DNA from 3 places in the Sinomonas terricola genome. Region 1 is predicted to be linked to each of the others. Evidence: riboswitches for the same ligand, from Rfam matches in the RefSeq annotation. Region 1 holds a riboswitch; each other region holds the start of a gene.
The links. A riboswitch is a leader RNA that binds a small molecule or an ion and turns the genes downstream of it on or off. The one in region 1 is predicted to bind thiamine pyrophosphate.
Positions count from the first base shown of each region.

Region 2: it holds a riboswitch for thiamine pyrophosphate, as region 1 does, so the genes downstream of both, thiO (glycine oxidase ThiO) here and SPF06_RS21100 (ECF transporter S component) in region 1, are expected to answer to the same signal.
Region 3: it holds a riboswitch for thiamine pyrophosphate, as region 1 does, so the genes downstream of both, thiC (phosphomethylpyrimidine synthase ThiC) here and SPF06_RS21100 (ECF transporter S component) in region 1, are expected to answer to the same signal.

Region 1 is NZ_JAYGGQ010000024.1:14,550-24,768, reverse strand. It holds gene ggt (gamma-glutamyltransferase) at 1-842, opposite strand, end outside; gene SPF06_RS21125 (glutathione peroxidase) at 1,011-1,496, shown strand; gene SPF06_RS21120 (UDP-N-acetylglucosamine 1-carboxyvinyltransferase) at 1,525-3,066, opposite strand; gene SPF06_RS21115 (VOC family protein) at 3,177-3,572, opposite strand; gene SPF06_RS21110 (energy-coupling factor transporter transmembrane component T family protein) at 3,697-4,524, opposite strand; gene SPF06_RS21105 (ABC transporter ATP-binding protein) at 4,577-6,097, opposite strand; gene SPF06_RS21100 (ECF transporter S component) at 6,099-6,689, opposite strand; TPP riboswitch at 6,732-6,859, opposite strand; gene SPF06_RS21095 (DUF4235 domain-containing protein) at 6,929-7,189, shown strand; gene mnhG (monovalent cation/H(+) antiporter subunit G) at 7,343-7,717, opposite strand; gene SPF06_RS21085 (MrpF/PhaF family protein) at 7,714-7,977, opposite strand; gene SPF06_RS21080 (Na+/H+ antiporter subunit E) at 7,983-8,561, opposite strand; gene SPF06_RS21075 (Na+/H+ antiporter subunit D) at 8,558-10,129, opposite strand; gene SPF06_RS21070 (Na(+)/H(+) antiporter subunit C) at 10,126-10,219, opposite strand, start outside.
Region 2 is NZ_JAYGGQ010000001.1:102,031-112,249, forward strand. It holds gene SPF06_RS00390 (hypothetical protein) at 1-148, shown strand, start outside; gene moeB (molybdopterin-synthase adenylyltransferase MoeB) at 142-1,329, opposite strand; gene SPF06_RS00400 (TetR/AcrR family transcriptional regulator) at 1,443-2,066, shown strand; gene SPF06_RS00405 (DUF3107 domain-containing protein) at 2,144-2,368, shown strand; gene SPF06_RS00410 (hypothetical protein) at 2,381-2,692, shown strand; gene SPF06_RS00415 (4a-hydroxytetrahydrobiopterin dehydratase) at 2,682-3,026, opposite strand; gene SPF06_RS00420 (PadR family transcriptional regulator) at 3,059-3,421, opposite strand; gene SPF06_RS00425 (hypothetical protein) at 4,053-4,223, shown strand; gene SPF06_RS00430 (thiazole synthase) at 4,347-5,168, opposite strand; gene thiS (sulfur carrier protein ThiS) at 5,176-5,433, opposite strand; gene thiO (glycine oxidase ThiO) at 5,430-6,662, opposite strand; TPP riboswitch at 6,660-6,808, opposite strand; gene thiE (thiamine phosphate synthase) at 6,824-7,525, shown strand; gene SPF06_RS00450 (prephenate dehydratase) at 7,522-8,370, shown strand; gene SPF06_RS00455 (RNB domain-containing ribonuclease) at 8,458-10,020, shown strand.
Region 3 is NZ_JAYGGQ010000015.1:67,470-77,688, reverse strand. It holds gene ffh (signal recognition particle protein) at 1-1,352, shown strand, start outside; gene thiC (phosphomethylpyrimidine synthase ThiC) at 1,419-3,170, opposite strand; TPP riboswitch at 3,184-3,291, opposite strand; gene SPF06_RS17685 (amidohydrolase family protein) at 3,324-4,424, shown strand; gene SPF06_RS17680 (VOC family protein) at 4,490-5,377, shown strand; gene SPF06_RS17675 (hypothetical protein) at 5,516-5,977, shown strand; gene rpsP (30S ribosomal protein S16) at 6,163-6,570, shown strand; gene SPF06_RS17665 (RNA-binding protein) at 6,572-6,814, shown strand; gene rimM (ribosome maturation factor RimM) at 6,975-7,550, shown strand; gene trmD (tRNA (guanosine(37)-N1)-methyltransferase TrmD) at 7,551-8,354, shown strand; gene rplS (50S ribosomal protein L19) at 8,557-8,916, shown strand; gene lepB (signal peptidase I) at 8,971-9,654, shown strand; gene lepB (signal peptidase I) at 9,651-10,219, shown strand, end outside.

The DNA of each region.
Region 1 (10,219 bases):
TAGCCCGCGAGATCCGCGGCGGTCATGTGGCCGGGAGGCACGGGAAGGGTGGTGGTCGGCGACTTCGGCGGGTTCTGGACGGTGTTCGCGATCTCCTGCGCGAGCGGCCCGGTGTAGAACGCGCTCGTCCCCTGCTGGCCGAGGAGGCGGTAGGTCGCGGCGAGGTCATGGTTCTGGAAGATCGTGCCGACCTGCGGAGCGTCGCCGCCCGGGAGGTAGAGGCTCGATGTCGCGGGGAACGCCTCGAAGCGGAGCTTGTTGTCGAGGGTCTGCTGGCGGAACGTCTGGTCGACCACGAAGCCGCGGTCCGCGACCTTGATCGCGGGCTTGAGCGCCTCGCCCAGATCGAGCGTCCCCCAGCGTTCGAGCGCACGCTGCCACGTCGCGGCGGTCCCGGGGACGCCCACGGAGATCCCGCTCGTGACGAGCTGCGGCGTGAAGTTGTACGGCTTCTGCGTCGCGGGGTCGATGAATGCGTCGTGCGGCATGACCGCGGGCGCGGTCTCGCGGCCGTCGATCGTCTGCACCGTGCGGGTCTTGGCGTCGTAGTACACGAAGTACCCGCCGCCGCCGATGCCCGCGCTGTACGGCTCGGTCACCCCGAGGGTGGCTGCCGCCGCGACGGCGGCGTCGACGGCGTTGCCGCCCTTGCGCAGGACGTCGAGGCCCGCGGCCGTGGCGTCCGCGTCGACCGTGGTCACGGCGCCGCCGAAGCCGACGGCGGTCGGAGACTTCGTGGTCTGTCTCGGATCGGCAGAGGCGGGAGCGGCGACGGCACCGGCCGTGACGCCGAGCGCGAGGACCCCCGCGGCGGCGGCCACGCGATGTCGAAGAGTGGTCATGATCCCTCCAGATCAAGGCACAGCGGGCTGACAGGTGTGAACCAACCTAGTTCGCGATCCGAGCACGCGTCAGCCCGCCGAGCGATCGAGTTTCTGCTGCCCCAAGGGTGAACCCGGTGCCGCCGCCGTTCGTTTGCCTTACCGGGAGAGGGCGCTGACGGGAGCACCATGGCCGATCTTGACGGGATCGCGGTCACCACCCTGGCCGGACGGACGACGACGTTCGGCGAGTGGGCGGGCACGGTCCGGCTCGTCGTGAACGTCGCGAGCCGCTGCGGCCTCGCGCCCCAGTACGGGCAGCTCGAGGAGCTGCAGAAGCGCTACGGGAAGAGGGGCTTCACGGTGCTCGCGTTCCCGAGCAACCAGTTCCTCCAGGAGTACCGCGACTCGGAGAAGATCGCGGAATACTGCACGACGACGTGGGGCGTCACCTTCCCGATCATGGCAAAGGTGCGCGTCAACGGCCGCACCGCGCATCCCCTGTACCGGGAGCTCACCAAGACGCCCGACACGACCGGCCAGGCGGGTCGCATCATCTGGAATTTCGAGAAGTTCCTCGTGCTGCCGGACGGAACAGTTCACCGTTTCCGGCCGCGCGTCCTTCCGGACGACCCGGCGATCATTGCGCTGATCGAAGGCGCCGTCCCGCGCTGACCCCGTTCGGCGGGTGCAGCGGGCGAGCTCAGTCCTGGAAGTACTCGATCCGAGCGCCGATCGAGTTGAGCCGCTCGGCGAGGTCCTGGTACCCGCGCTCGATCACGTAGATGTTCCGCAGCTCGCTCGTGCCGCGGGCCGCGAGCATCGCGAGGAGGATGCAGGCCGCGGGGCGGAGCGCGGGCGGGCAGCCGACTTCGGCGGCGCGCCACTTCGTGGGCCCATTGACGTAGATGCGGTGCGGGTCGAGGAGCTGGATCTGGGCGCCGAGCCGGTTGAGCTCCGTGAGGTAGATGGCCCGGTTCTCGTAGACCCAGTCGTGGATGAGGGTCTGGCCGGTCGCGTTCGCCGCGATGACCGCGAAGAACGGCAGGTTGTCGATGTTGAGGCCCGGGAAGGGCATGGGGTGGATCTTGTCCGCGGGCGCCTCGAGCTCCGAGGGGAGCGTGGTCACGTCCACGAGGCGCGTGCGGCCGTTGCGCGCCATGTACTCGCCCGAGATCTCGAGCTGCTGGCCCATTTGCATGAGCGTCGCGAGCTCGATCTCCATGAACTCGATCGGCACGCGGCGCACCGTCACCTGCGAGTTCGTCACGACAGCCGCCGTGATGAGGCTCATGGCCTCGATCGGGTCCTCCGACGGCCAGTAGTCGATGTCCTGGTGAATGCGCGAACGGCCCCGGATCCGCAGCGTCGTGGTCCCGACGCCCTCGATCTCCACGCCGAGGCTCTGCAAGTAGAAGCACAGGTCCTGGACCATGTAGTTCGGCGAGGCGTTGCGGATCACTGTGAGCCCCTCGCGGTGTGCGGCGGCCATGATCGCGTTCTCGGTGACGGTGTCGCCGCGTTCCGTGAGCACGAACGTGCGGTCGTGGCCGTCGGCCTCGGGGGCACGCACGGAGTAGAAGCCGTTGGTCGCCTCGACCGCGAGCCCGAACGTGCGGAGGGCCTGCATGTGCGGCTCGACCGTGCGCGTGCCGAGGTCGCAGCCGCCCGCATACGGGAGCTTGTACTCGCTGCGCTCGTCGAGCAGCGGGCCGAGAAGCATGATGACGCTGCGCGTGCGCCGGGCGGCCTCGACGTCCATGGCCTCGAGGTCGAGGACGGTGGGGCGGCGGATCTGGAGGTCGCGCGGCTGCTCGCCTGGGGCTGCCGGTAGCCACGTGCATTCGACGCCGATCGACGTGAGCACCTCGACGATCCGGTTGACCTCCTCGATGCGCGCGAGGTTGCGCAGCGTCGTCGTGCCGCGGTTGATGAGGCTCGCGCACAGAAGGGCCACGCCCGCGTTCTTCGACGTGTTGACGTCGACGGCGCCGGAGAGGCGGCGCCCGCCCTCGACCCGGAGATGGGTCATCTTGGACGGGCCGATATTGAGGATGCGCTGGCCGAGGATGTCCTCGATGCGCTGGAGCATCTTGAGGCTCAGATTCTGCTTGCCCTGCTCCATGCGGGCGACGGCGCTTTGGCTTGTGCCCAGCTCCGCTGCGAGCTGGCCCTGGGTCCAGCCCTTGTCGCTGCGCACTTCGCGCAGAATCGCCCCGACGGTTTCAGCAGTCTGTTGCGCCATGTCGGCCAAAATATCACAGATGCGATAGGCACCCCGAATTCGACACCAAACTGTGTCCTCAGGCGGTCTAGACCGCTCGCTAGCACACTCTCATGAGATATTGCAAGGACCTAAGGCTGAGCCAAGACCGAGATGACGTTGCCCGCCGGGTCCTTGAACCATGCCATCCCGAAGCCTTCGGGAGCATTCGGATCGCGCAGGATTCCGTTCTCGTCGAGCGGCATCTCGGGTGTGCTCGGGTAGTGGTCGGTGCGGATCCCGAGCTCGTGGAGCGATGCCACGGCCGCCTCGATGTCAGGCACGACGAGGTTCAGCACCGTATGCGTCGCGGGCACGTGGTCCGACTTCGGGTACGCATAGACGCGCCCGCCGCCCGGAAGCGTGAGGTCGAGCCCGCCGCCCAAGGCGTCCGCCGCCTGGAATCCCAGGGTTCCGGCATAGAAGTCGCGCGCCTTCTCGACGTCGTCAACGCTGAAGCTCGAGAACGATCCGGAGATTTCAAACATCGTGGGCTCCTTGGATTGCGGTGGTCCTCCCCCGCGGGCCACGATCCCACGACGGCGTGCGGAGCACCAGAGGCGGAGCGCTCGCGTTCCGCCCCGTCCAACCGTCACCTATCGCTTGCGCGCGCTACCCCCACACGACGTTCCAGGTCCCGAGGACGACGGCGGCGCCCACCGCGAGCGCCGCGATCCCCACCCCGGAGAGGAGAACCCACGCGTCGAGCCGCGAAAAGCTCGACTCGCGCGCCCACGTGCGCGGCGCGGCACGCCCGTCCACGACGCCCCCGAAGCCGCGAGCCTCCATCGCGACGGCGAGCCGCGTGGCCCGCCGGATCGCGAGGACGAGGAGCGCGAACGCCTGGCCGAGGAAAGCCCGGAAGCGCGCTATGGGGCTGTGGCCGGTCCCCACGCCGCGGGCGCGGCGCGCGAGCCCGAGCGTGCGCCATTCGTCCACGAGCAGCCCGACAAGCCGCATTCCCGCGAGCGCGCCGAGCACGAATCGGCTCGGGAGGCGGAGCTTCTGCGCGAGGCCGTCGGCGAGATCGGTAGGGTCGGTGGAGAAGAGGAGGAAGACGCCGGGGAGCGCGATCGCGAGGCCGCGTAGGCCGATCGCCGCGCCCGTGAGCACGGAGTGCTCGGAGAGCACAATCTGGAAGGCGGCCGGCCCGAGCTGAAGCCATACCGGCCCAGCCTTGACGCCCAGCAACGCCGTCGAATAGGCAGCGATGGCGGCGGCCGCGACGAGGGGCCACGTCCTCTTCGCGAGGGTTCCCGGGCGCACCCCGAGCAGCGGCACGAGGCACAGCTCGCACGCGAGGGCCACGGACGCCGAGACCCAATCGACGCTCAACAGCAGCGTGACCGTGATGCAGAGGGCAGCCGCGAGCTTCGCGACGGGGTTGGCCCGCGCGAGGACGGAGTTGGCGACGTCGGGGGTGAGGATGTCCACGCTCATGCCGCGGCCTCCACGCGTGCAGCGCGCCCGCCATCGACACAGATGTCCGCGCTCATGCCGCGGCCTCCACGCGTGCAGCGCGCCCGCCATCGACGCGATAGACAGTGTCCGAGAGGGCGGTCGTGAAGTCCTCGTCGTGCGTGACGGCGAGCAGTGCCGTGCCCTGTGCGAGCAGGTCGGCGAGGAGCCGCACGAGCTCGGCCCATGTGAGGGCGTCCTGGCCGAACGTCGGCTCGTCGAGGACGAGGATCCGCGGGCTCGTCGCGAGCATCGTCGCGACGGAGAGGCGCCGCTTCTCGCCGCCCGAGAGCGTGAACGGATTCGCCCCGGCGAGGCGCTCGAGGCGGAGCCGCTCGAGGAGCCCGTCCACGATGCGCCGCACGTCCTTCTCGGACAGCTTGGCGACGCGGCGCGGCCCGAACTCGAGTTCGTCGAGGACGCGCGGCGTGAGGAACTGGTGCTCGGGCTCCTGGAACACGGTCCCGATCCGGCTCACGAGCTCGCTCGATCGCCAGCGGTGTGGGCTCGAGCTGGCCCCCAGCGCGAGCGGCGGAAGCGCCGTGAGCCGACCGCCGACGGCGGGCAGGAGCCCCGCGAGCGTGAGCGCAAGCGTCGACTTGCCGGCCCCGTTCGGCCCGGTCACGCTCGTCGCGTGGCCCTCGCGGAGCGCCAGGTCGATCCCGCCCACGACGGGCGGAAGCTTCGGCGAGCGGCCGACGGCGAGACCCTCCGCGCGGAGCAAGGAGCCCCCATGCAGCTCGCCGCCGCCGTTCGCCGGTCGGAGCGGCTTGGCCGGCTCTTCTCCGGTGAGCGGATGCCAGCCCGGAACCCACACGCCTGCGGCGGCCAGGCGCCGTCGTACGCCCGCGTCCGCGAGCACGCGCTCGGGCGGGCCGTCCGCGAGCAGCCCGCCGCCGGCACCGAGCACGACGACGCGGTCCACGAGCCCGCTCCACACCGAGACCCGGTGCTCGACGACGACGAGCGTCGCCCCCGTGCGGTCGAGGCTGCGCTGCACGGCCTCGCGGACCTCTTCGACGCCCTCCGGGTCGAGGTTCGCGGTCGGCTCGTCGAGCAGCACGAGGCCGGGTTCCATCGCGAGGATCCCCGCGAGTGCGAGCCGCTGCTTCTGGCCGCCCGAGAGGGCCGCGGTGGGGCGGTCGAGCGGAAGGTCGAGGCCCACGTCGGCGAGCGCCCGATGCACGCGCGGCCAGATCTCGTCGCGCGGAACGGCGAGGTTCTCGCACCCGAACGCGACCTCGTCCCCCACGCGGGCCATCGCGATCTGGCTCTCCGGGTCCTGGAGCACGAGCCCCGCGCGGCCGCGCGCACTCGGTGCCGGCACGCCGTCGACCGTGAGCTCGCCGTGTTCCTCGCCCTCCTCGGCCGCGCCGAGGACGCCCGCGAGCGCGTGCAGGAGCGTCGACTTGCCCGCGCCGGACGCACCGAGCAGGAGGACGCGCTCGCCCGGCGCGATGTCGAGGTCGAGGCCGCTCACGGCGAAGGCCTTTCGGCCCGCGTGGCGCCAGCCCCAGCCGCGGGCCCTGACACCCGCGGGCGCTGCGGGGGGCATCTCAGACGTCCGCGGCGCGCCCCGCGGCGAAGGCGGACAGTGCGCCGGTCTTCGCGAGCGCCTTCACGGCGAGCCAGCTCAGCAGGCCCGCGATGACGATGCCTGAGATCACGGCGAAGACCGTGTACGCGACCTGCCAGCCGAACTCCCATTCGACGAAGAACTGGATGACCTCGCTCACGCCCAGCGCGAGGCCCGAGAGCGCGCCCGCGAGGAGCGCGACGCCGACGTTCCAGCGGCGGTACGCGAAGATCGCGAAGCCAATCTCGGCCCCGAGGCCCTGCACAAGGCCCGAGAGCAGCACCGTGACGCCGAACTGCGAGCCGAGCAGCGCCTCGACCACGGCCGCGAGGATCTCGCAGAACAGGGCCGCCCCCGGCTTGCGGATGATGAGGCCGCCGAGCACGCCGGCGAGGAGCCAGCCGCCCGAGTAAAGGCCGCTGAGCGGCGCGAACGCCGCCGTGACGGCCTGGATTCCTGTGTAGCCCTGGTCCCAGAGCCAGAAGATGACGCCGCACGCGACGGAGACAACGGCGGCAACGACGATGTCGACAACGCGCCACGTGTAGCCGGGCTTGACGGTGGTGCCCATGATTTCTACCTCCCACTGGAGCAGGAGGGGCGGCAGCGTGAACTGCCTGAGAACTCGACTTCCTTCGCCGGTATTAGCCGGAGCAGGTTCGAGGGTCTGCGGTGGTCCGCACTCTCAGCGCCCCTGCGCGCCGAGCAATGCCCGACGGCGGCGCTCCCCTGTCGTATGAAGTGACGACAGTCTACCGCTAGGCTGGGCGGAAGAGCGCCTGTTCTGCGCCGACTGCGAAGGAGACGGACGTGACCATCCTCATCAAGCTGTTCGGGACCGCCATCAGCCTCGGCGCCGGCTTCGCCGCCACCAAGGTCGTCGACGCCGTGTGGGAGAAGAGCACGGGCAACAAGCCGCCCAAGGACGCCACCAACATCGAGCAGAGCCTCCGCGACACCCTCGTGTTCGCGTTGGTCTCCGCCTCGGTCGGAGCCACGATCCAGGTCCTCACACAGCGGTTCACGCAGAAGGCGATCGCGCGCTTCAACAGCACGCCGGACGCGGTGTAGCGGGGGGTTCCCGGGCTCCGACGCGCCGAGGGCAGTTTCAGGCTCGAACGCTGGCTCCGGATGTGACCCGAGACGGCTTGTGCACGAGAAGACGCACTGAGGGCGTCTTCTCGGCCGCAAACCGTCTCGAGAAGCGCGACGCGGCGCCGGGTCTCAGCCGGCCTCGTCGGTCCGCTCGACGCGCGCCACGACCTCATCGAGCTCGTCGACCGTGAGCGCGGCCTTGTCGACGTGCTTCGTCCGGTACCCCGCGCGGCCAACCATGTGGGCGGACACGGGAACGGTCAGGAGCTGGAAGATCCACGCGACGACGAGCAGGGGCACGAGCGCCCACGATCGCAGTTCGAGCCCGAGCGCGGTGAGCAGCAGCAAAGACCCGAGCACCTGTGGCTTCGTTGCGGCGTGCATGCGCGTGAGGAGGTCGGGGAAGCGGAGGAGTCCAATCGCGGCCCCGAGGGACATGAGCGCCCCGAGCACCATGAGCACGCCCGCGATCACGTCGATGCCCGCGTCAAGACCAGGGTTCACGGCTGCCTCCGATCCTGCACGAAGCGCGCGACGGTCACCGAGCCCACGAAGCCTATGAGCGTGATCGCGACGACGAGCGGGAGGTTGTCCGTATTCCGGTGCGCGGCCATGTCCACGATGAGCGCCGACGCGAGCACGACGAGCAGGACGTCCGCCGCGAGCACCCGATCCAGCAGGGCAGGGCCCTTGATCATGCGGACCACCGCGCCGAGCGCCCCGAGCGCGAGCAGGACGCTGCACACCACGAGGACCCCGTCCATGAACGTCATAGGGTTCCCCTCGATTCGTCTCGGCGAAGCTGCTCCTCGTCCCGCACGAGCGCGAGCTCCTCCCTCGTGCCCATGATCCGGATGAGCTCGGCCTCGGTCGCGAGCACGGAGCGGCGCACGCGTTCGGCCGCGGCGGCGTCCGGCACGTCGATGCCGTGGACGTACAGCGTCGCGTTGGCTCGGTCCACGTCGACGATGAGCGAGCCGGGGATGAGCGAGACGAGGTGGCCCGTTGCGGTCACCATGAGATCCGCGTGGCTCCGCAGGGGGACGGCGACGACGGCGCTGCTCACCCGCGGCCCGACGGTCACCGCGAGCCGGAGCAGGGTCGCGCTCGCGGCGACGAGCTGCCCCACGAACACGAAGGCGTAGCGCGCGGCGTGGAACACGTTGAAGCGCCCGCTCAGCTCGACCGGCGGGAGCGCCAGGAATCGGGTCACAAGGAGCGCGAGCACGAGGCCGAACACGAGATTGCCGGGGCTGAAATCCTGCCACAGGGCGCCCCACACGATCACGAGCCATGCGAGGAGCGGGAGTTCCTTGCGCAGCGACGTCCGACGGCGAACGGGGCTCACGGGCGCACCGCCCCCTGAGCGCCCGGCTGCTGAGCGCCCGGCTGGGAACCAAGCACCGCGGTGATGTACGGCGTGCGGTCGAGCATCTCCTTCGCGGCCTCCTCGCTGACCTGGAAGAGCGGCCCGGCGAAGACCGAGAGGGCAAGGCCGAGCCCCACGAGTCCGGCGGTTGCGCCAACCATCGCGCGGGGCATCGAGCCGGCCCGCGCGGGAGCGAGGAGGGCGGCATCGGGATTGTCGGCGTCGTCGATCGACCGCCAGAATGCGCGCCCCCACACGCGCGCCATGGCCAGCAGGGTCAGGAGGCTCACCACGACGCCGGCGACGACGACGGCCAGCGCCATGGGCGTCCCGAGCGCGACACCGGCCTGGACGAGGCCGAGCTTGCCGAGGAACCCCGAGAGCGGCGGGATCCCCGCGAGGTTCATGGCCGGGATGAAGTACAGGAGGGCCAGGAGAGGCGAGAGCTTCGCGAGGCCGCCGAGCCGATCGATGGACGCGGAGCCGGCGCGCCGCTCGATGAGCCCCGCGACGAGGAACAGGGACGTCTGCACCGTGATGTGATGCATGACGTAGAAGACCGTCGCGGCGAGCCCGATCACGGAGCTCATCGAGAGGCCGAACACCATGTACCCGATATGGCTGACGAGGGTGAAGGACAACAGTCGCTTGATGTCGGTCTGCGCGAGCGCACCGAGGATGCCTATGACCATGGTCAGGAGCGCGACGACCATGAGCGGGGTGTTGAGCTGGTCGCCGGGGAACAGGAGCGTCTCCGTGCGCACGAACGCGTAGACGCCGACCTTCGTGAGGAGTCCTGCGAACACGGCCGTGACGGGGGCCGGGGCGGTCGGGTACGAGTCCGGGAGCCAGAACGAGAGCGGGAAGACCGCGGCCTTGATCCCGAAGCCGATGAGCAGCATGACGTGGAGGAGCACCTGCGTCTCGGGCGCGAGCTGCCCGAGCTTCACAGCGAGGTCCGCCATGTTCACGGTGCCCGTGGCCGCGTAGACCATCGCGATGGCGACGAGGAACAGGAGCGAGGAGACGACGCTCACGACGACGTAGGTCACCCCGGCGCGGATCCTCGCCGTCGTTCCTCCGAGCGTGAGGAGCACGTAGCTCGCGGTGAGGAGCATCTCGAAGCCGACGTACAGGTTGAAGAGGTCGCCCGCGAGGAACGCGTCCGAGACCCCCGCGATGAGGATGAGGAAGCTCGGGTGGAACACCGAGATCGGCCCGTCCTTGTCCCCGTCCGCAATGCCCTGCGACACCGCGTACACGAGGACGGCGAGGCTCACGGAGCTCGAGACGACGAGCATGAGCGAGGAGAACTGGTCGACGACGAGCGTGATGCCCCACGGCGGCACCCACCCCCCGATCGGCACGGCCACGGTTCCGCCGCCCCACACCGAGAGGAGCAGCGCGATCTCGAGGACCAGCGTCGCGGCGAGCACGCCGATGCTCACGATCCGCTGCGCGCGCTCCTGGCGCAGGAGCATGAACGTCACCGCCGCGCCGAAGATGGGAAGGACGACGGCGAGCGGCGCGAGGCTTGCAAGGCTCATTCGAGGCTCCCCTCAGCCTTCTCGTCGGCGTCGCGGGCGTACGCCTTCTCGCGCGGGCCGGAATGCAGGGCCTCCCAGTCCGCCGCGGCG
Region 2 (10,219 bases), on a different contig from region 1:
GAGCCAGGATGCTCGCACTGAGGAGTTCCTCGGCGGCCTCGTCGACGCCGCCCTCCTCGAGGCGGGCCCGGAGCCGGCCCCCACGCCCGTGTCTCCCCAGCCTCAGCCCACGTTAGGCGCAAAGGCGGCGTGGCTCATGGATCAGTAGGTCGGCTTGTTCGGCTCGATCTCCCGCACCCATGCGAGCACGCCGCCCTCAAGATGGCTCACCGCCGTGAAACCCGCGGCCTCCGCCGCGGCCAGCACGTTGCCCGAGCGGACGCCCGACTTGCAGTGGAACACGACGCTCCGGTCGCGCGGAAGCTCACCCCACGCCTCGCCCGAGAGCAGCCGCCCCTGCGGGATGAGCCGGGAGCCGGGGATGCTCACCATGGCGTGCTCGCCGGGCTCGCGCACGTCGATGAGCTCGAAGTCGGCCTGCCCGGCGTCGCGGGCGCGAAGCATGTCGGCGAGCTCGCGGGCCGTGACGGTGCGCCCCGTGGCCGCGGGGGTCTCAGGCGCGATGCCGCAGAAGGCCTCATAGTCCACGAGCTCGGTGATCGGCTCCGCGTCGGGCGCCTTCGAGACCTTGAGCTCGCGCCACGTCGCGCTCAGGGCGTCGTACAGCTGGACCCGTCCGAGGAGCGTCCGGCCGACGCCGGTGATGAGCTTGACGGCCTCGGTCACCATGGACGCGCCGATCGACGCGCACAGCATGCCGTAGACGCCGCCCTCGCCGCACGACGGCACGGAGCCCGCCGGCGGCGCCTCGGGGTAGAGGTCCCGATACGTCGGGCCGTATTTCTCCCAGAACACGCTCACCTGCCCGTCGAAACGGAAGATCGACCCCCATACGTACGGCTTGCCGAGGATCGCGGCGGCGTCGTTGACGAGGTAGCGCGTCGCGAAGTTGTCCGTCCCGTCGAGGATGAGGTCGTAGTCCGCGAAGACCTCGAGGGCGTTGGACGCGTCGAGGTAGACCTCATGGAGCCGGACGTCGACGAGCGGATTGAGCTCGTGCACCGCATCCCGGGCCGAATGGGCCTTGGGGCGCCCGACGTCGGACACGCCGTGGATGACCTGCCGCTGGAGGTTGCTGAGCTCGACGACGTCGTCGTCGACGATCCCGAGCGTTCCGACTCCCGCGGCCGCGAGATACAGGAGCGCGGGCGCGCCGAGGCCGCCGGCGCCGATCACGAGGACCTTGGCGTTCTTGAGGCGCCGCTGACCGAGGTCGCCGATCTCCGGGATGATGACGTGCCGGGAGTATCGCTGCACCTCGTCCGGGGTGAGCGGCGCGCCGGGTTCCACGAGCGGCGGGAGCTGGATCGGGTCGGAAAGGGGGGACATGCCTCCAGCGTATTCCCCCTGCGCGGTCAATACCGCCGTCTATATGACCCGCGGGTAGAGTATGACTACTGGCGGGTCCGGGTGGGGCCGGCCGGTGGGAGAAAGGTGGAGCTGTGAGCACCGAACCTCGCGCGTCGGCCACGCGGTCCCCGCGCCTTCCCCGAGACGAGCGGAGGGCCCAGCTCCTCAACGCCGCGCTCGAAGTCTTCGCGGCCAATGGGTATCACGGCGCGGCGATGGACGATATCGCGGAAACGGCCCAAGTCTCGAAACCGGTGCTGTATCAGCATTTCCCCTCGAAGCGGGACCTCTACCTCGCCCTGCTCGACAGCCACCTCGCGGCCCTCGCCGAGCTCATGGACGGGGCGCTCGGCTCGACGACGGACAACCGCGAGCGCGTCCGCGCCGTCATGCGCGCCTACTACGAGTTCATCGCGAAGGACGACAAGGCGCATCGCCTCGTCTTCGAGTCCGACCTCGTCAACGACCCCGACGTCGCGTCGAGGCTCGAGAAGTTCAACAAGGGCTTCGCCGAGGCCATCGCGCGCGTCATCGCGACGGACACTAAGCTGCCGATGATCGAGGCGCAGCTGCTCGGACGCGGCCTCGCCGGCATGGCCCAGGTGAGCGCGCGGTATTGGCTCGAGACGTCAGGGGATCTGCCGATCAACGTCGCGAGCGACCTCGTCTCCCGTTTGGCTTGGCGCGGAATCTCTCGATTCCCCAAAGAGGCCTAAGGTACGTATAGAGAGTCGGGCCGCGAGCATGCGCTGCGGCCCGCGCACTTCTTCTCATGCAGCAAAGGGAGACCCACGTGGAAATCAAGATCGGTATCCAGAACGTCGGCCGCGAGATCGTGCTCGAGTCCTCGCAGGACGCCGAAGCCGTTGCGAAGCTCGTCGGAGAGGCGATCTCCGGCGGGAAGGAGCTTCGGCTCGAGGACGAGAAGGGGCGTCAGGTCATCGTCCCGTCCGGCGTGATCGGCTACGTCGAGCTCGGCGCGCAGGAGCAGCGCCGCGTGGGCTTCGGCGCTCTCTGACTGGGGGCAGGCGTGGAGACCGTCTGGTCGCTCGTCATCGACATCATCGTCACCGGCGGTCTGGGCTTCGCGCTCTGGGCCGCCGATCGCCGCCACGGCAAGTACGGCATCATGCTCCCGGTCGCGCTCGGCGTCGTCGTCGCATGCGGCACCTGGATCGTGCTCGTCTCGGCGGGGACCGGCTACATGTCCGGGCTCACGTGGATGCCGTGGGTGCTTCCCATGGCACTCGGCGTCACCGCGTCGTTCGTGGTCACGAAGGTCATCGAACGATCGCGCGAGAAGCGCGACGTCGCCGACCTCAATCGGGTGCTCAAGGGCTGAGCGAATCCGGATACCTCTCCGGTTCGGGGACGGCGTCGAGCGCCGCGGCGTGATCGCTCACGCGGTGCGCGGCCTCGACGTCCTTCGCTGTGACGGCCCCGCCGGCGTCGTGCGTGCTGAAGCGCACGAACACGCGTCGATACCGCCAATCGAGGTCCGGATGGTGGACGAGTTCCTCGGATACCTCCCCGACCGCCGCGATGAAGGCGAGCGCGCTCGCCGCGCTCGGCAGCTTGTAGACCGTCACGAGCCCGCCGAGTCGGTGCTTCCATTCGGGGAGCATCTCGAGCTCTTCCGCAAGCCGCGCATCATCGAGTACTTCGAGCTCGCCCATGGTCCGAGGGTAGGCCGGACCGAGCCGTGCCGTCACGGGCGAGCTGCGTCGTTCGTTCCGACGTGACGCATCTGCAAGAGCGCCGCCCGCAGCTCGCCCCATACCTCGATCAGGACTGCAAGATGGTCAAGTCCCTTTTCGGTGAGCCGGTAGAGCTTCTGAGGAGGTCCCTTAGCCGATTCCTTCCACTCGAAGGCAAGGAAGCCGCGACTTCGGAGCCGTTTGAGGCACCCATAGAGGTCGTTCTCAGCACTCACCAGGTCATGGACGCCCCGCAGCCGCCTGGCCAGCTCGTACGCGTAAGACGGGCCCGACTCGAGCGCCAACAATACCGAGAGCGGAAGAACACTCCTCCGGATGTTGGCCGCGTCGCCACCCCCCAATTGGCTCTGCATACTCAGGAGCTACCGGCTTCAGCCTGAAGAATCAAACGAACCGGCTGGCCGTCTAACGCTCCTCGCAAGGTAGCACGCGACGCCCCTCAGCAATTGGCGGTCCGGTACTATTTCAGACACTCTAACGGGCATCGAGCAAATGGCTATGATTTCCGCACAAGGACATCCCTTGTCAGAGAAATCAGTTCGGGGGAATTGTGATGACAATGCAAATCGCGCCGTCCGCTGTGACCGTTCACCAACGACGCCGCAAGGGGGCTCGCCAAAGTGCGACAATCCTCTGGGTCACAGCGGCGATGGTCTTGGCCCTCCTTCTTGCGCCGCAATCAACAGTCCCGGCCCACGCTACCGGGCAACTCGACACTTTCTGTTCGAGCAGCTACGGCACGACCGTGTGGGACGGGACGCAACCCATACTCTTGCAACGGGACACTGTCGACATACATTGATGGAAATTTCCAGGGATCCGAGAACATTGTTCGACTGATAGCCGACAATCCGCCGCGGACGCTGGACCTGAACGCGTGGTGCGGGAGCCAGCCGTTCTTCTGCGCCGTGGTCGTCGGCGGATTCTGGTATCTCGTCAGTCTCATCACGGGATAGTTGAAAGGAAGCGAGTACCATGGGATGCATGACCACCACGGAGCGGCGACGATTCAACTGGCCCGTATTCATTGCTGGATTCGGGTCGTTCATTATCTTCCGGCCTCTGCTAGGTCTACTTTGGTCGATTTGCATCGGCTTGAGTCTGGCTTTTCTCGTGATCGCCATTCGCGGTCTGATCACGCAAAAGCGAAAGTAGGCGTTTCCGGCTAGGGCTGCGCAAGAGTGCTTGGGCCGACTGAGACCGTATCGATCCCGCCGGCTTGGGCGGCTGCCTAAGAATGAACGGAGACCGAGGCGCCTCCCGACTGCGCGGATCCACCTAAAGGAACTGCGCGCGGCCCTCCATCGGGCTCGACGCGAGCGCGTGCTCGCGCTTCGGGATGCGCCCCGCCTGCGAGGCGAGGCGGCCTGCGACGACGGCGTGGCGGAACGCGGCGGCCATCCGGACCGGGTCCTGAGCCCGGGTCACGGCGGTCGCGAGCAGTACGGCGTCGCAGCCGAGCTCCATCGCGAGGGCCGCGTCGGACGCCGTGCCGATCCCGGCGTCGAGGACCACGGGAACCTCGGCGCGGGCGACGATGAGCTCGATGTTGTGCGGATTGAGGATCCCGAGCCCCGTGCCGATCGGCGCGCCGAGCGGCATGACCGCGACGGCCCCGAGCTGTTCGAGGCGCCGGGCGAGCACGGGATCGTCGTTCGTGTACGCGAACACCTTGAAGCCCCGATTCACAAGCTGCTCCGTCGCGTCCGCGAGCTCGATCGGGTCCGGCAGGAGGGTCGTCTCGTCGGCGATGACCTCGAGCTTGACCCAGTCGGTCTCGAGGGCCTCGCGTGCGAGCTCCGCCGTCAGCACGGCGTCGCGCGCGGTGAAGCAGCCCGCGGTGTTCGGCAGGATGCGGATCCCCTTGTCCACGAGGAGCTGGAACAGGGAGCCCTGCTCGGCGGGCGAGAACCGGCGCATCGCGACGGTCGTGAGCTCGGTGCCCGAGGCCTCGAGGGCGTCGCCGAGGCCGTCGAGGCTCGGGGCCCCGCCGGTGCCGATGATGAGCCGCGAGCCCAGCTCGATACCGTCGACGACGAAGGGGTCGGCGGCGAGAAGCGGCTCGCGCCCTAGGGCACCTGCTGCGGTGTCGGTGCGGATCTCCACATCAGCCTCCTTGCATGGCTGTGACGAGCTCGACGGCGTCGCCCGCCGCGAGCGGGGTGGTGGCCCAGCGAGCGCGGGGCACCACTTCTGAATTGAGGGCGACGGCGACTCCGAGCCGCCCGCCGTCGGCCGGCCGCCCGTCAGCGCCGACCTCGCGCCCGGTCGCCGCTGCGACGAGATCGAGCACCGTCGATCCGGCCGCGACATCGCGGGGTTCGCCGTTGACGGTCACGGCGAGGGTGGTGGTCGAGGGATTCATGCTGTCCTCCCGTAGGAAGCGTGGGTCTCGTGCGGAACCCGGGCAAAGCGGTCGGGCCGGAAGGCGTGCCAGCGCTCGTCGGCGCGTCCGTCGAGCAGGTCGACGCAGATCCGAGCGGCGGCCGGTGTGAGCAGGACGCCGTGGCGGAAGAATCCCGTCGCGACGATGAGCCCGGCGACGTCCTGCGCGTGAGGCGGCGCCCCGCCGTCGTCCGCTGCGCCGGGGGCCCAGCGCGCGGCGACGCGTCCGAGCAGCGGCGCGTTGTCCGGCGTCCCGGGACGGGCACGCGCGGTCGTCTCGTACAGCTCGAGCTCGGCGACGGCCGGGACGAGTGCCTGGGCGTCGCGGAGGAGCTCGTAGACGCCGCCCGCGGAGACCGCGTCGGAGCCGTCCTCGCGCTGCGTGGCGCCGATGACGAGGGTCCCGTCCGCTCGGGGCACGAGATAGACGGGCTTGCCGCGCACGAGGCCCCTCACTGTCGCGGTCACGAGCGGCCGCAGGCTCTCGGGCACGCGCAGCCGGAGGATGTCGCCGTACACGGGCCGGAGCGGCAGCGGGACGGGAAGGCCCGCGAGCTCACGCGCGCCGAGGCCGTTCGCGACGATCGTCTCCCCCGCGCGCAGCTCGCTCCCATCCGCGAGCCGCACGCCGACAACGCGCGCCCCGTCGCCCGCCCAGACGAGGGATTCGGCCCGCTGCCGGATGACGGCTCCGGTCCCGAGCCGGGCCAGGATCGCGGCGACGAGGCGGCGCGGGTCGACCTGATGGTCCGCGGTGATCTCGAACGCGCCTGCGATCGCGGGGGCGAGCATGGGCTCGAGCGACCGGGCTTCGCGCACCGTGAGCGGCCGGACGCCGAGCCCGTGGGCCTCTTGGACTGCGCGGAGGTCGGCGAGTGCCTGGCGGTCCGCCGCGTCCCCCGCGACGCACAGCGTCGGCGTGCTGAGATTGCCGGCTTCGGTGCCGAGCGGCCGGGCGAACCCGGGCCACAGCCGTGCGGATTCGAGGGTAAGGCCGAGGAGGTCTTCCTCTTGGTAGTGGTACTCGCTCACGGCGGCGAGCATGCCGGCCGCCGCGAAGCTCGCGCCCGTGCCAGGCGCCGGATCGACGACGACGACGCGGCGGCCCGAGCACGCGGCCTCCCACGCGATCCCGAGGCCCACGACGCCCGCGCCGACGACGGCGACGTCGACCTCCGCGGGATGCGTCACCGCGTCGCGTCCGTCCATGAATACGCTGTCCTTCCCTACGCCGGCACAACCCGGATCAGGTTCTCACGGTCGGCACACAGCCCTCTCAGCCCGGCTCACGATGCGCCGCCGGCCGTCAGGGTTCGGACGGGGTGTCACACTCGCGGGCTCCCGCAGTACTGAGGACTAGTCTAGTTGCCATGCACTTGCCCGACGCCCAGCTTTACGTGTGCACCGACGCCCGGAAGGGCCGCGGCGACTTCGCGGCCTTCGTGGACGCGGCGTTCTCGGGCGGCGTCGACATCATCCAGCTCCGCGACAAGCAGATCGAGGCCGCCGAAGAGCTCGAGCTCCTCGACGTGCTCCGCGAGGCCGCCGAGCGCCACGGGAAGCTGTGGGCCGTCAACGACCGGGCCGACATCGCGCTGCTCTCGGGGGCGCCCGTGTTCCACGTGGGCCAGAAGGACCTGCCGCTTGAGGCCGTGCGCCGCGTCCTCGGCGGCTCTGTCGCCGTCGGGCTCTCGACCCACGCGCCCGAGCAGGTCGACGCGGCCCTCGCAGCCGGCGCGAGCACGGCGGACGACGGCGCACCGCGGCTTTCGTACTTCTGCACGGGGCCGCTGTGGGCCACCCCGACGAAGCCGGGGCGAACGGCGGTCGGCCTCGGACTCGTCGAGTACGCGGCCCGCCGCACGGCCGAGGCATCCGACGCGGGTGCGCCCACGCTCCCCTGGTTCGCGATCGGCGGAATCGACCACTCGAACGTCGGGGCGGTCGTCGAGTCGGGGGCGAGCCGCGTCGTCGTCGTCCGCGCCGTCACGGACGCCGACGATCCCGCGGACGCCGCAGCCCGGCTCCGCGCCCAGCTGCCGGCCCTCGCCCCGGGGGCGGCTCGCGCATGACCGTCGTCGCCTATCAGGGCGAGCCTGGCGCGAACTCGCATATGGCCGCCCTCGAGGCCTTCCCGGGTGCCGACGCGCTCCCGTGCGCGACGTTCGAGGACGCATTCGCGGCCGTGGACAGCGGCGAGGCCCAGTACGCCATGATCCCCATCGACAACACGGTCGCCGGCCGCGTCGCGGACATCCACCTGCTCTTGCCCACGACGAGCCTCCAGATCATCGGCGAGCACTTCCTGCGCATCCGCTTCAGCCTCATGGGCATCCCGGGTGCGAGCATCGAGGGGGCGCGCGAGGTGCACAGCCACGTGCACGCGCTCGCGCAGTGCCGCGGGTTCATCCGAGCCCACGGCCTCACGCCGGTTGTCGCAGGGGATACGGCTGGCTCCGCGCGCGAGGTCGCGGAGTGGGGGGATCCGACGAAGCTCTCGATCGCCCCGCCGCTCGCGGCGCAGCGCTATGGCCTCGAAATCCTCGCCTCGGACATCGAGGACCACAAGCACAACACGACGCGTTTCGTGATCCTCGCCCCGCCGCAGCCCCTCCCCGAGGCGGGCAGCGGGCCCTACGTGACGAGCTTCGTGTTCCGGGTCAAGAACATCCCGGCCGCGCTCTACAAGGCGCTCGGCGGCTTCGCGACCAACGGCGTCAACATGACGCGCCTCGAGAGCTACATGGTGGACGGACAGTTCTCCGCGACCATGTTCATGGTCGATGTCGAGGGGCATCCCGACGAGCCGCCGCTCGCGAGGGCCCTCGAGGAGCTCACGTTCTTCTCGACGGAGCTCCGCATCCTCGGGGTGTTCCCGGCCCATCCGTGGCGCCTCGGACAGGACGGGCTCTCCTAGCCCTCCATTGGTCACCTCCCAGGGGTGCTGCCCCCTCCAACCACGGGCCGCTGCGCAATGTCGGCGCTCGGGTCTAGGCTGACGCTCGTGGGCCCATCACACTTCGCGCCGAAGCCGGCCAGAGCCGCGGCGCCCCGCACCGACGCGGGAGCCGAGGCGATCGTGGCCGCGTTCGCCGCTCTGCGCGAAGAGTTCCAGCTCGCCTCCGAGTATCCGGCGGCGGCGGTCGCGGACGCCGAGGCGGCCATTGCCTCGCTTCGGCTCCCGGACGCCGACGCCACCCGGGTCGACTTCGTCACGATCGATCCGCCCGAATCGACCGATCTCGACCAGGCCCTCCACATCGAGCGGGACGGCGCGGGCTACCGCGTCCGCTACGCGATCGCGGATGTCCCGGCCTTCGTCCGGCCCGCAGGCGAGCTGGACGCCGAGACGCGGCGCCGCGGCCAGACGATCTACGCGGCCGACGCGAAAGTCCCGCTGCACCCGCAGGACATCACCGACGACGCCGGAAGCCTCCTCGCCGACACCGTGCGAGGCGCGTTCGTGTGGGACTTCCGGCTCGACGCGGACGGCGACGTCACCGATGTCGGCCTCGCCCGTGCCCGGATCCGCAGTCGTGCGAAGCTCAACTACGCCGAGGTGCAGGCCCAGATCGACGCGGGCACCGCCGTCGAGCCTCTCATGCTGCTCAAGGAGGTGGGGCTCAAGCGCGTGGCGCTCGAGCGGGCCCGCGGCGGGGCAAGCCTCAACCTCCCCGAGCAGGAGATCGTCCCGACTGACGAGGGCGGCTATCGGATCGAGGCGGCCGCGCAGCGCCCGGTCGAGGACTGGAACGCGCAGATCTCGCTCATGACCGGCATGGCCGCCGCGAAGCTCATGATGGACGGCGGAATCGGGATCCTCCGCACCATGCCGCCGCCCGACGAGAAGTCCCTGCGCCATTTCCGCCGCCAGACGCAGGCCCTCGGCCGCCCATGGGACGGCGCCATGGCCTACGGCGAGTACCTGCGGACGCTCGAGGCCTCCGATCCGCGACACCTTGCGATCCTGCATGCGGCGGCCGCGCTCTTCCGCGGCGCGACGTACACGCCGTTCGACGGCGCACTGCCGGACAACCCCGTGCAGGCGGCCATCGCCGCGCCCTACGCGCATACGACGGCGCCCCTGCGGCGGCTCGTGGACCGCTTCGTCCTCGTGCTCTGCGAGGCTCTCGCGAACGACGGCGATGTTCCCGGCTGGGTGCGCGAGGCCCTTCCCGCCCTACCGGGCCTCATGGCAGCTTCGGACCATCTCGCGGCCCAGGTCGAGCGTGCGTCGCTCGATCTCGTCGAGGCGGCGCTCCTCGTGAACTGCGTGGGCCAGGAGTACGACGCCGTCGTGGTCTCGGGCTCGAAGCCGGCCGCGAGCGACGACGGCCAGGGGCCCGGCAACGGCAACGGCCGGCCGTCCCAGCCGCTCGATCGCATCGCAAGCTCGCAGAACGGCGGCCGGCCCCAAGCTGCGGGGAAGCCGTTCGGCACGGTCCAGCTTTCCGACCCGCCGGTCACGGCCCGCTGCGAGGGCGAGATGGAATCGGGAACCACGGTGCGTGTGAGGCTCGTGACGGCCGACATCCGGAAGCGCCTCGTGCTCTTCGAACGCGTCTAGGCGCAATGGGACTTCAGGCCCGTCCCCGCGCGTTCCTGGCGAAGGCGAGCCGAGGGCCGAGACGTGAGAGGTCGAGAGTTTTCATGAGGCCACTCTTGCCGCCAGGCAGAGTTCGCGCCTGCCCCTTCCGATCCATGTGGATAATCGGCAGGAGCGTCCGACGACCACGGCCCGGCGACGAGGCAGCCGACTCCGTGTG
Region 3 (10,219 bases), on a different contig from region 1:
TCGTCAACGATGAGCTCGTGACGATTCTCGGCGGCGAGACCCGTCGTGTCCGCCTCGCGAAGAATCCCCCGACCGTCATTATGCTCGCTGGCCTCCAGGGTGCCGGCAAGACGACGCTCGCGGGCAAGCTCGCGAAGTGGCTCAAGGGCCAGGGGCACTCGCCCATCCTCGTCGCTGCCGACCTCCAGCGCCCCAATGCCGTGACCCAGCTCCAGGTCGTCGGCCAGCGCGCGGGCGTCGCCGTCTACGCGCCGCACCCCGGCGTCCAGTCCGAGTTCGAGGCCCCCACGGGCGACCCGGTCGGCGTCGCCCGGGGCGGCGTCGAGCAGGCGCGCCAGAAGCTCCACGACGTCGTGATCGTGGACACCGCCGGCCGCCTTGGCATCGACGCCGAGATGATGCAGCAGGCCGCAGACATCCGCGCCGCTGTGAATCCCGACGAGGTCCTCTTCGTCATCGACGCGATGATCGGCCAGGACGCCGTCAACACGGCGAAGGCGTTCGAAGAGGGCGTCGACTTCACTGGCGTCGTGCTCACGAAGCTCGACGGCGATGCACGCGGCGGCGCCGCGCTGTCCGTCGCGTCCGTCACCGGCCGCCCGGTCATGTTCGCGTCGACGGGCGAGGGCCTCGACGACTTCGAGCTCTTCCACCCGGACCGCATGGCCTCGCGCATCCTCGACATGGGCGACGTCCTCACGCTCATCGAGCAGGCCGAAGCGAACTGGGACAAGGGCGAAGCCGCCCGGATGGCGAAGAAGTTCGCCGACCAGGAGGACTTCACGCTTGAGGACTTCCTCGCCCAGATGCAGCAGATCCGCAAGATGGGCTCGATGAAGAAGCTGCTCATGATGATGCCGGGGGCCGCGCAGTTCCGGCAGCAGCTCGAACAGTTCGACGAGCGCGAAATCGACCGCGTCGAGGCGATCGTGCGCTCGATGACGCCCCACGAACGCGTTGCGCCGAAGATCATCAACGGCTCGCGCCGTTCCCGCATCGCCAAGGGCTCGGGCGTGCACGTCTCCGAGGTCAATGGGCTTCTCGAGCGCTTTGGCCAGGCGCAGAAGATGATGCGTCGCATGGCGCAAGGCGGCGGGATCCCCGGCATGCCGGGCGTTCCGGGAGCCGGCGGAGGGTCTCGCAAGCCCACGGGCAAGAACAACAAGAAGAAGGCGCGCTCGGGTAACCCCGCCAAGGCAGCCCAGCAGCTCCGAGAGGCGGAGCAGAAGCGCGCCGCGGGCGCCGCGAACGCCCTTCAGGGAGGCTCGGCCTTCGGCCAGCAGGCCCAGCCGGACTTCGATCCGGCCGCGCTCAATCTTCCGAAGGGCTTCGAGAAGTTCCTCGGGAATTAGAGCCCCGCAGAGCACGAAGGGCCCGGCGCGAACCGGGCCCTTCGTGCTGTTCAGGCTATTGCACGTCTACTCCGGCGAACCGACCGAGATTGTCTCGGGCAGGTAGACCTTGCCGCCCTGGGCGAGGAACTCAGCCGACTTCTGCTTCATGCCCTCGGTGACCTCGACGATGGCTTCCTGCGCTTCCTTCGAGCCGAACTCGTTCCGGATGTCCTGCGAGATGCGCATAGAGCAGAACTTCGGGCCGCACATCGAGCAGAAGTGAGCCGTCTTGGCCGGCTCTGCGGGCAGCGTTTCGTCGTGGAACGCCTCGGCCGTCGCGGGGTCGAGCGAGAGCGAGAACTGGTCCTTCCACCGGAACTCGAAGCGGGCCTTCGAGAGGGCGTCGTCGCGCTCGTGCGCGCCCGGGTGACCCTTCGCGAGGTCGGCCGAGTGCGCCGCGATCTTGTACGTGATGACGCCCGTCTTGACGTCGTCCTTGTTCGGGAGCCCGAGGTGCTCCTTCGGCGTCACGTAGCACAGCATCGCGGTGCCGTACCGAGCGATTTCGGTCGCGCCGATCGCGGACGTGATGTGGTCGTAGCCCGGCGCCACGTCGGTCACGAGCGGGCCGAGCGTGTAGAACGGCGCGCCGTCACACAGCTCCTGCTGCCGCTCGACGTTCTCGCGGACGAGGTGGAATGGAATGTGGCCCGGCCCCTCGACCATGACCTGCACGTCGTACGTCCATGCCCGCTTGGTGAGCTCGGCGAGCGTGTCGAGCTCGGCGAACTGAGCGGCGTCGTTCGCGTCCGCCGTGGAGCCCGGGCGCAGGCCGTCGCCGAGGGAGAACGCGACGTCGTACTGCGCGAAGATCTCGCACAGCTCGTCGAAATGCGTGTAGAGGAAGTTCTCCTCGTGGTGCGCGAGGCACCAGCCAGCCATGATCGATCCGCCGCGCGAGACGATTCCCGTGACGCGGTTCGCGGTGAGCGGCACGTAGCGCAGGAGCACGCCCGCGTGGATCGTCATGTAGTCGACGCCCTGCTCGCACTGCTCGATGACCGTGTCGCGGAAGATCTCCCACGTGAGCTTCGAGGCGTCGCCATTGACCTTCTCGAGCGCCTGGTAGATCGGCACAGTACCGATCGGCACGGGGGAGTTGCGGATGATCCATTCGCGCGTCGTGTGGATGTCGTCACCGGTCGAGAGGTCCATGACCGTGTCCGCGCCCCACTTGGTGGCCCACTGGAGCTTGTCGACCTCCTCGGCGATCGAGGAGGTCACGGCGGAGTTGCCGATGTTGGCGTTGATCTTCACGAGGAACGCCTTGCCGATGATCATCGGCTCCGACTCGGGGTGGTTGATGTTGTTCGGGATGATGGCACGGCCCGCGGCGACCTCGCTGCGGACGAGCTCGACGTCGCAGCTCTCCCGGAGCGCGACGTAGCGCATCTCCGGCGTGATCACGCCCTGGCGCGCGTAATGCATCTGCGTCACCCGGCGGCCGTCCTTGGCCCGCCTTGGGACGGGCTTCGCGCCCTTCCATTCGGCCGAGGCGGCGCCGCGCCGCACGGCCGAGCGGCCGTCGTCGAGCAGGTTCCGCTCGCGCCCCTCGTATGCCTCCGTGTCGTCGCGCTCCGCGATCCACGACGCGCGGTACGCCGGGAGCCCCACGACCGGGTCGCTGCCCGGCCCCGCGGTGCGGTAGACCCGCAGCGGCGCGTTGGGCTGCCCGTTGGGGGAGTCGTCGAGCGCGATCTCGGTGACGGGGACCCGCAGGCCGTGCTCGGCGTCCTCGAGGAATGCGAGCGAGTGGGCGGGGTGCTGTTCTTGCATTTCCGGTGTGCTCAAGGTGTGAGCCCTCACTTCCTACGCCGGCATGACCCGGACAGGTTCGACGGTCGCAGGCCGCGCCAGCCTGATCTCAGCCCTTGCGAGGGCACCCGTGTGGACGAAAGGGAGGCTAGCACGGCCGCTACTCTGGGCGGTATGACGGATGCTGCTCATGACGTCGTCCACCTGATGGGGCCGATCCTCACGGCGCGCGGAGAGTCGCGCCCCGAGGGGTGGATCGTGGACGGGCGCATGACGTACGTCCGGCCCGGGCGGCCCGTCACGAACGTGCTCGCGGGATGGGTCGTTCCGGGTCTCGTCGACGCGCACTGTCACCTCGGGCTCGTGGCCGGGGGAGCGGCGGACGACGGCGAGACCCTGCGGCAAGCGCGGACCGACGCCGCCGCCGGCACGCTCCTCGTGCGCGACTGCGGGAGCCCCGCGGACACGCGGTGGCTCGACGCGCGCAGCGACGTTCCCCGCGTCGTCCGCTCCGGGCGGCACCTCGCGCGCAGCCGACGCTACCTCCGCGGGCTCGCGGTCGAGGTCGAGCCCGAGGATCTTGTCGAGGCGGTGCGCCGCGAAGCCAAGGCCGGCGACGGCTGGGTCAAGCTCGTCGCGGACTGGATCGACCGCTCGGCCGGCGATCTGGCCCCCGCGTTCCCGGCCGCCGTCGTCCGCGAAGCCGTCCGTGCGGCGCACGACGAGGGGGCCCGCGTGACGGCGCATTCCTTCGCCGAGGCGACGATCGACGATCTGCTGGACGCCGGGATCGACTGCATCGAGCATGCGACGGGCCTTCAGCCGCGCCATCTCCCGAGGCTCGCCGAGCTGGGCGTCCCGATTGTCCCGACGCTCGTCAACGTCGCGACCTTTCCGGACATCGCGGCGCGCGCCGACGGGAAGTTCCCCGCGTACGCCGCGCGGATGCGCGCCCTGTGGGCGCGGCGCTTCGAGCGCATCGCCGAGGCCCACGCAGCGGGTGTTCGAATCTACGCGGGAACCGATGCGGGCTCGGTGATCGCGCACGGCCGGCTTCCCGAGGAGATCGCGCTCCTCGCCGAGGCGCTGGGAGCCGAGGCAGCGGTCGACGCCGCGTGCTGGGGAGCGCGGTCGTGGCTCGGCGCCCCGGCGCTCGGCGAGGGCGAGCCCGCGGACCTCGTCGTGCTCGACGCCGACCCCCGCTGGGACGTGACGACGCTCTCCCGCCCGCGTGGCGTGCTGCGCGCGGGACGAGCGCTCCGGGGCGGGGAATAGAAATCCTTGATTGAAGCTTCAAGTAAATGTAGTCTTGAAGTTGTCAGTCCACCCGAGGAGCCCCCATGACGACGCCCGCCCCCGTCCCTGCCGCCAGCGCCCAAGACCTCCTGCCCGCGGACCTGAGCATGGGCACTGTCATGCTCAAGGTGGGCAACATGAACCTCATGCTCGACTACTACGAGCGCGCGATCGGCCTCGTGCCGATCTCGGAGTCCCTGGGCGGAGTCTTCCTCGGGCGCAATGGCCTCCCGATCATCCATCTGAGCCCCGCCGCGGGGCTCCAGATCCCGGGCCGCGGCGAGGCCGGCCTGTTCCACACGGCGATCCTGTTCGAGAGCCGAGCCGACCTCGCAGCCGCGATTGCGACGGCCGCCCGGTACGATCCGCGACTCTTCGCAGGCAGCGCCGACCACCTCGTCTCGGAGGCCTTCTACTTCACCGACCCCGAGGGCAACGGCGTCGAGCTCTACTTCGACAAGCCGCGCAGCACGTGGGAGTGGCAGGGGAGCCGGGTCGTCATGGACAGCCTCCCGCTGCCGCCGCAGGCCTACCTCAACGCCAACCTCACGGAACAGGCTCTCGACGGCCAGCACGAGTCCGCGGCCGGCATCGGCCACGTGCACCTCCAGGTCGGCGACATCCCCACGGCGCATCGCTTCTACGTCGAGACGCTCGGCTTCGAGCAGACCGCTGGATGGCACGGCCAGGCTCTCTTCGTCTCTGCTGGCAAATATCACCACCACATGGCCATGAACGTGTGGAACAGCCGCGGGGCGGGCCCGCGCAAGGACACGCTGGGCCTCGGGGAAGTGCTCATCCACGTACCCGCCCACGATGACATCCTCGCGGCCGCCGACCGCCTCAAGGCCGCGGGCATTGCGACACACCACACCGGCCTCGAGCTCCGCTTCGAGGACCCCTGGCGCAATTCCATCCGCATGGCGCTCTGACCCCAGCAGGTTCGTGCAGCCTGACCGCTCCTGCGCTACGCTCGACGTGTCCGCGGATTCGCGGGCACGTTGTCCGTCTCGCCGCCGATGCCGCCGGGCCTGCCCGGCGATCGGCACCCGCCTTTCAAGGGGGATACCGTGTCAGCTCCCAGCCCATTCGCCGAAGTCTTCGTTTCGACCCATGCCGACGCCCTGCAGAGGGCTTTGGCGCTCGACTCCGGGTCGGCGTCCAATCTGGACGGAGAAGGCGTCCGCATCCCCGGAGTGTCCGACTATGAGATCGAGCAGCTCGGAACGCTCGTCGGATCCGCCGTCCACGCGGCGGGCGCCGACTACGAGCTCACGATGGTCGACGTCTCGAGCGATACCCTCCTGGCTGTCCCTCCCGCGATGATTCGCGCGCTCGCCGAACTGCTCGCCTACGAATCCGACGAGGGCGAGGGGGACGCGGTCGAACGCGTGGCCGCGGCGTGGGTCGATCAGGAGGACCTGCCCTTCGACGCGCAGGAGGCCTACGGCTACGTCGAGCAGCTCGCGAAGCTCGCGGCCGACGTCGACGACTCGGATCGCCAGGAGCTTTTCGTCTGGGCGGGCTCGTGATCCGAATTCCCCGGAGGAATCGCGATTCGGTCGCCGAGTCTGGCACAATAGTCGGGTACCCGATCCGCGTGGCCCCTCTCTCCGCGCGCGTCGTGTCCGAATAGAGCCCATCCGAGTACGGCCCGCCCCACGGGAGCGGAAAGCGTGGGCTCGATCCGTGTGCAGAAACAGGAGTGACCACAAAAGTGGCCGTTAAGATTCGACTCAAGCGCTTCGGCAAGATGCGCGCGCCGTACTACCGCATTGTCGTCGCCGACTCGCGCACCAAGCGCGATGGCCGTGCGATCGAGGAGATCGGCAAGTACCACCCGATCGAGGAGCCCTCGTTCATCGAGGTCAACTCGGAGCGGGCGCAGTACTGGCTCTCCGTCGGCGCCCAGCCGACCGAGCAGGTCCTCGCGATCTTCAAGGTCACGGGTGACTGGCAGAAGTTCAAGGGCCTCCCGGGCCAGGAGGGTACCCTCAAGTACCCGAAGGGCAAGGAGCCGTTCGTGGCTCCCGAGAAGGGCTCCGTGATCGTCCCCGAGGCCCCTAAGGCCGAGAAGGCTGCCGACGAGGCTCCGGCCGAGGCCGAGACGACCGAGGCTGAGTAGCTTGCTGGCCGACGCGCTCGAGCACCTCGTCCGGGGGATCGTGGACAATCCGGACGACGTCCAGGTGGAGGCGAAGAACAGCCGTCGCGGCGACGTTCTCGAGGTCCGCGTCCATCAGGACGACCTGGGCCGGGTGATCGGCCGCCAGGGCCGCACGGCACGTGCGCTGCGGACCGTCGTGGCGGCGCTTGCGGACGGGGACGCCGTCCGAGTGGACGTCGTCGACACCGACCGCCGCCGCTAGCGCCCGCGGGCCGCAGCAGCTGCCCACCATCATGAGGCTCCGGCCCCTCGCCCGATTGGAGGGCTGAGGGGCCGGAGCTTTTTGGCCTCAAGGCACGCCCTCGCGGGAGGGCTGGCCGCAACAGGAATTGCACGAGCACACCGCACGAGGAAGGGAATCGATGCAGCTGCGCGTCGCACGCATCGGCAAGCCGCACGGGATCCGCGGCGAGGTCACGGTCCAGGTTCTGACCGACTCGCCCGAGGAGCGCTTCGACCGGGGCGCGGTGCTGGCGTACGACGTCGAGGCGGCCACACCTGGCTCCCTCGCCGTGCGGACGCTCACCGTGCGCTCGGCGCGGTGGAACAAGGACATCCTCGTGCTCGGGTTCGAGGAGGTGCCGGACCGCAACCGCGCCGAGGAGCTCCGGGGGACCACCCTGTACGTGGACACCGAGGAGCTCGACGACGAGAGCGAGGAGGGCTGGTACGAGCACGAGCTCGTCGGGCTCGAGGTGCGCGTCGACGGCCGCGCGGTCGGCACCGTCGCCGCATTGCAGGTCATGCCCGCCCAGGACCTGCTCGTGGTGGACACACCGGACGGCGAGGTCCTCGTCCCCTTCGTTGAGGAGATCGTGCCGGAAGTCGACGTCGAGGGCGGCTTCGTCGTCGTCCTGCCGCCCACCGGCCTGTTCGAGCTCAACCGCGAAGCCGGCGGCGACGACTCGCCGGGCGAGACTCGCGGAGGCGACGCCTAGGTGCGCGTCGACGTCGTCAGCATCTTCCCCGAGTACCTCGCTCCCCTGCGCCTCTCCCTCCTCGGCCGCGCCCAGGAGGGGGGCCTCCTCGACCTGGAGGTCCACGACCTCCGCGACTTCGCGTTCGATCGGCACCGGACCGTCGACGACACGCCGTACGGCGGCGGCGCGGGCATGGTCATGAAGGCCGAACCGTGGGCGCTGGCCCTCGAGTCCGTGCTTGCCGAGCTTGCTGAGCTTGCCGCGCAGACTCCCGCCGCGGACCTGCCCACCCTCATCGTGCCCTCGCCCGCGGGCGAGGTCTTCACGCAGCGGCTCGCCTACGAGCTCGCCGAGGAACCGAGCCTCACGTTCGCGTGCGGCCGCTACGAAGGCATCGACGAACGCGTGCTCGAGTGGGCGCGTGGGCACTTCCGGGTGCGGCCCGTGAGCCTCGGCGACTATGTGCTCAACGGCGGGGAGGTAGCCGTCATGGCGATGGTCGAAGCCATCGGCCGTCTCCTTCCGGGAGTCGTCGGCAACCCCGAATCGCTTGTCGAGGAATCGCACGCCGACGGGCTCCTTGAGTATCCCGTGTACACGAAGCCGTCCTCGTGGCGAGGCCACGACGTGCCCGAGGTCCTCTTGAGCGGCAACCACGGGCTCATCGCCCGGTGGCGCCGCGAGCAGCAGCTGCGTCGCACGGCCGCGCGGCGCCCCGAGCTCCTCGAGGGGGCCGATCCGTCCGAGTTCGGCCGTGAGGAGCGCGCGGTGCTCGCCGAACTCGGGTACGACGTCGTCGAAGGTCGCCTCGCGCGCCCCTGAATTGCCGCGTGATTCGCCCGGCGGGGGCTCGGCATGGCAGAATAGAGCGTTGCGCCCGCCGGGCCCGGACTCTGCCACAGGGGAGCCGGTCAACGGACTGGGCGGCCCGCGGCCGGGTCAGCCGGCCCGCGGGTGAGAGCCCCGGGCCTCCGCGGCCCGTGACTGAAGCGATTGACCTGTGGCAGTCGCCAGGAGAAGCACAATGCACAATCTCGACTCGGTTGACGCCGCGTCCCTGCGGTCCGACATTCCGTCCTTCGCGCCGGGCGACACCATCAAGGTGCACGTCAACATCATCGAAGGCAAGAACTCGCGTATCCAGGTCTTCCAGGGCTTCGTCGTCGGCCGCCAGGGCCACGGCGTCCGCGAGACGTTCACCGTCCGCAAGGTCTCCTTCGGCGTGGGCGTCGAGCGCACGTTCCCGGTGCACTCCCCGATCATCGACAAGATCGAGGTTGTGACCAAGGGCGACGTCCGCCGCGCGAAGCTCTACTACATGCGCGAGCTCCGCGGCAAGGCCGCGAAGATCAAGGAGAAGCGCGACTACACGGCCGCGAAGTAAGACCTGGCGATTGCATCGCCGCTCAGGCCTTACCGCTTCAGCCGCAGACGTTTCGTGACTTCTCAAGCAGACTCCGAACGCGGCACCCGGACCGAGCGCCGGCCCAGGCTTCTGGGCTGGCGCTCGGCGTTTCTCGGGGTGCTCGCGGCCGTCCTCGTGTGGGGGATCGTCCGCGCACTCATCGTGGACGTCTACTACATTCCCTCCGGTTCGATGGAGCCCCTCCTCAAGCCGGGTGACCGCATCGCCGTCTCGCGCACGGCGTTCGCCGGGCGCTCGGTGGCGCGCGGCGATGTCGTCGTCTTCGATGGGCGCGGCTCGCTCGCGCCCCTCGAAAGCGGCCGAGGCTGGCTCGGGGACGCCGTGTGGGGCGTGGGCGAGTGGCTCGGCGTCGTCCCCAACGAAACCGTGTACGTCAAGCGGGTCGTCGGCGTCGCGGGAGACCATGTCGCGTGCTGCACGCCAGATGGGCATCTGACCGTCAACGGGGCCCCGCTCGCCGAGCGGTATGTCTATCCGGGCGACGCGCCGAGCACGGTCACGTTCGACGTCGTCGTCCCGCAGGGCAGGCTGTGGCTCCTGGGCGACCACCGCTCGGACTCGGTCGACTCCCGCTCGCTCCTCGGGGCGCCCGGCGGCGGGCTCATCCGCACGGACCGCGTCATCGGCGAACCGGTCGCCATTCTGTGGCCGCTTGATAGATTGGGGGAAATGAGCACCATGGAGGGACATCAGTGACGCACGGGGCCGGAACAGGATCGGACGCCGCGGATTCCGCCGCTCCTCACCACGAAGACACTTCGGAGTATGCGGGCAGGCAGAAGCGCAACGGATTCCTCGCTCTCCTCCGTGAGATCGCGCTCATCCTCGTGATCTCCATCGTGCTCTCGTTCGTCATCAAGACGTTCTTCTTCAAGGCGTTCTACATCCCGTCCGAGTCGATGGTGCCGACGCTCGAGGAGAACGACCGGATCTTCGTGAACCTCATGGTCCCGAGGAACTTCGCGCTCGAGCGCGGCGACGTCGTCGTGTTCAAGGACACGAAGGGCTGGCTCCCGCCGTCCTCTGAAGGAGGGCAGAACTGGTTCCAGGAGAGCCTCGAGTTCATCGGCCTGCTCCCGGACACGTCACAGCAGCACCTCATCAAGCGACTCGTCGGGCTCCCCGGAGACCACGTCGTGTGCTGCGACGCCCAGCAGCGCATCACGGTCAACGGGGTCGCGCTCAGCGAGCCCTACGTCAACCCGGCGGAGATCCCGCGCCCCGTCCCCTTCGATGTGACCGTTCCGGCGGGCAAGGTGTG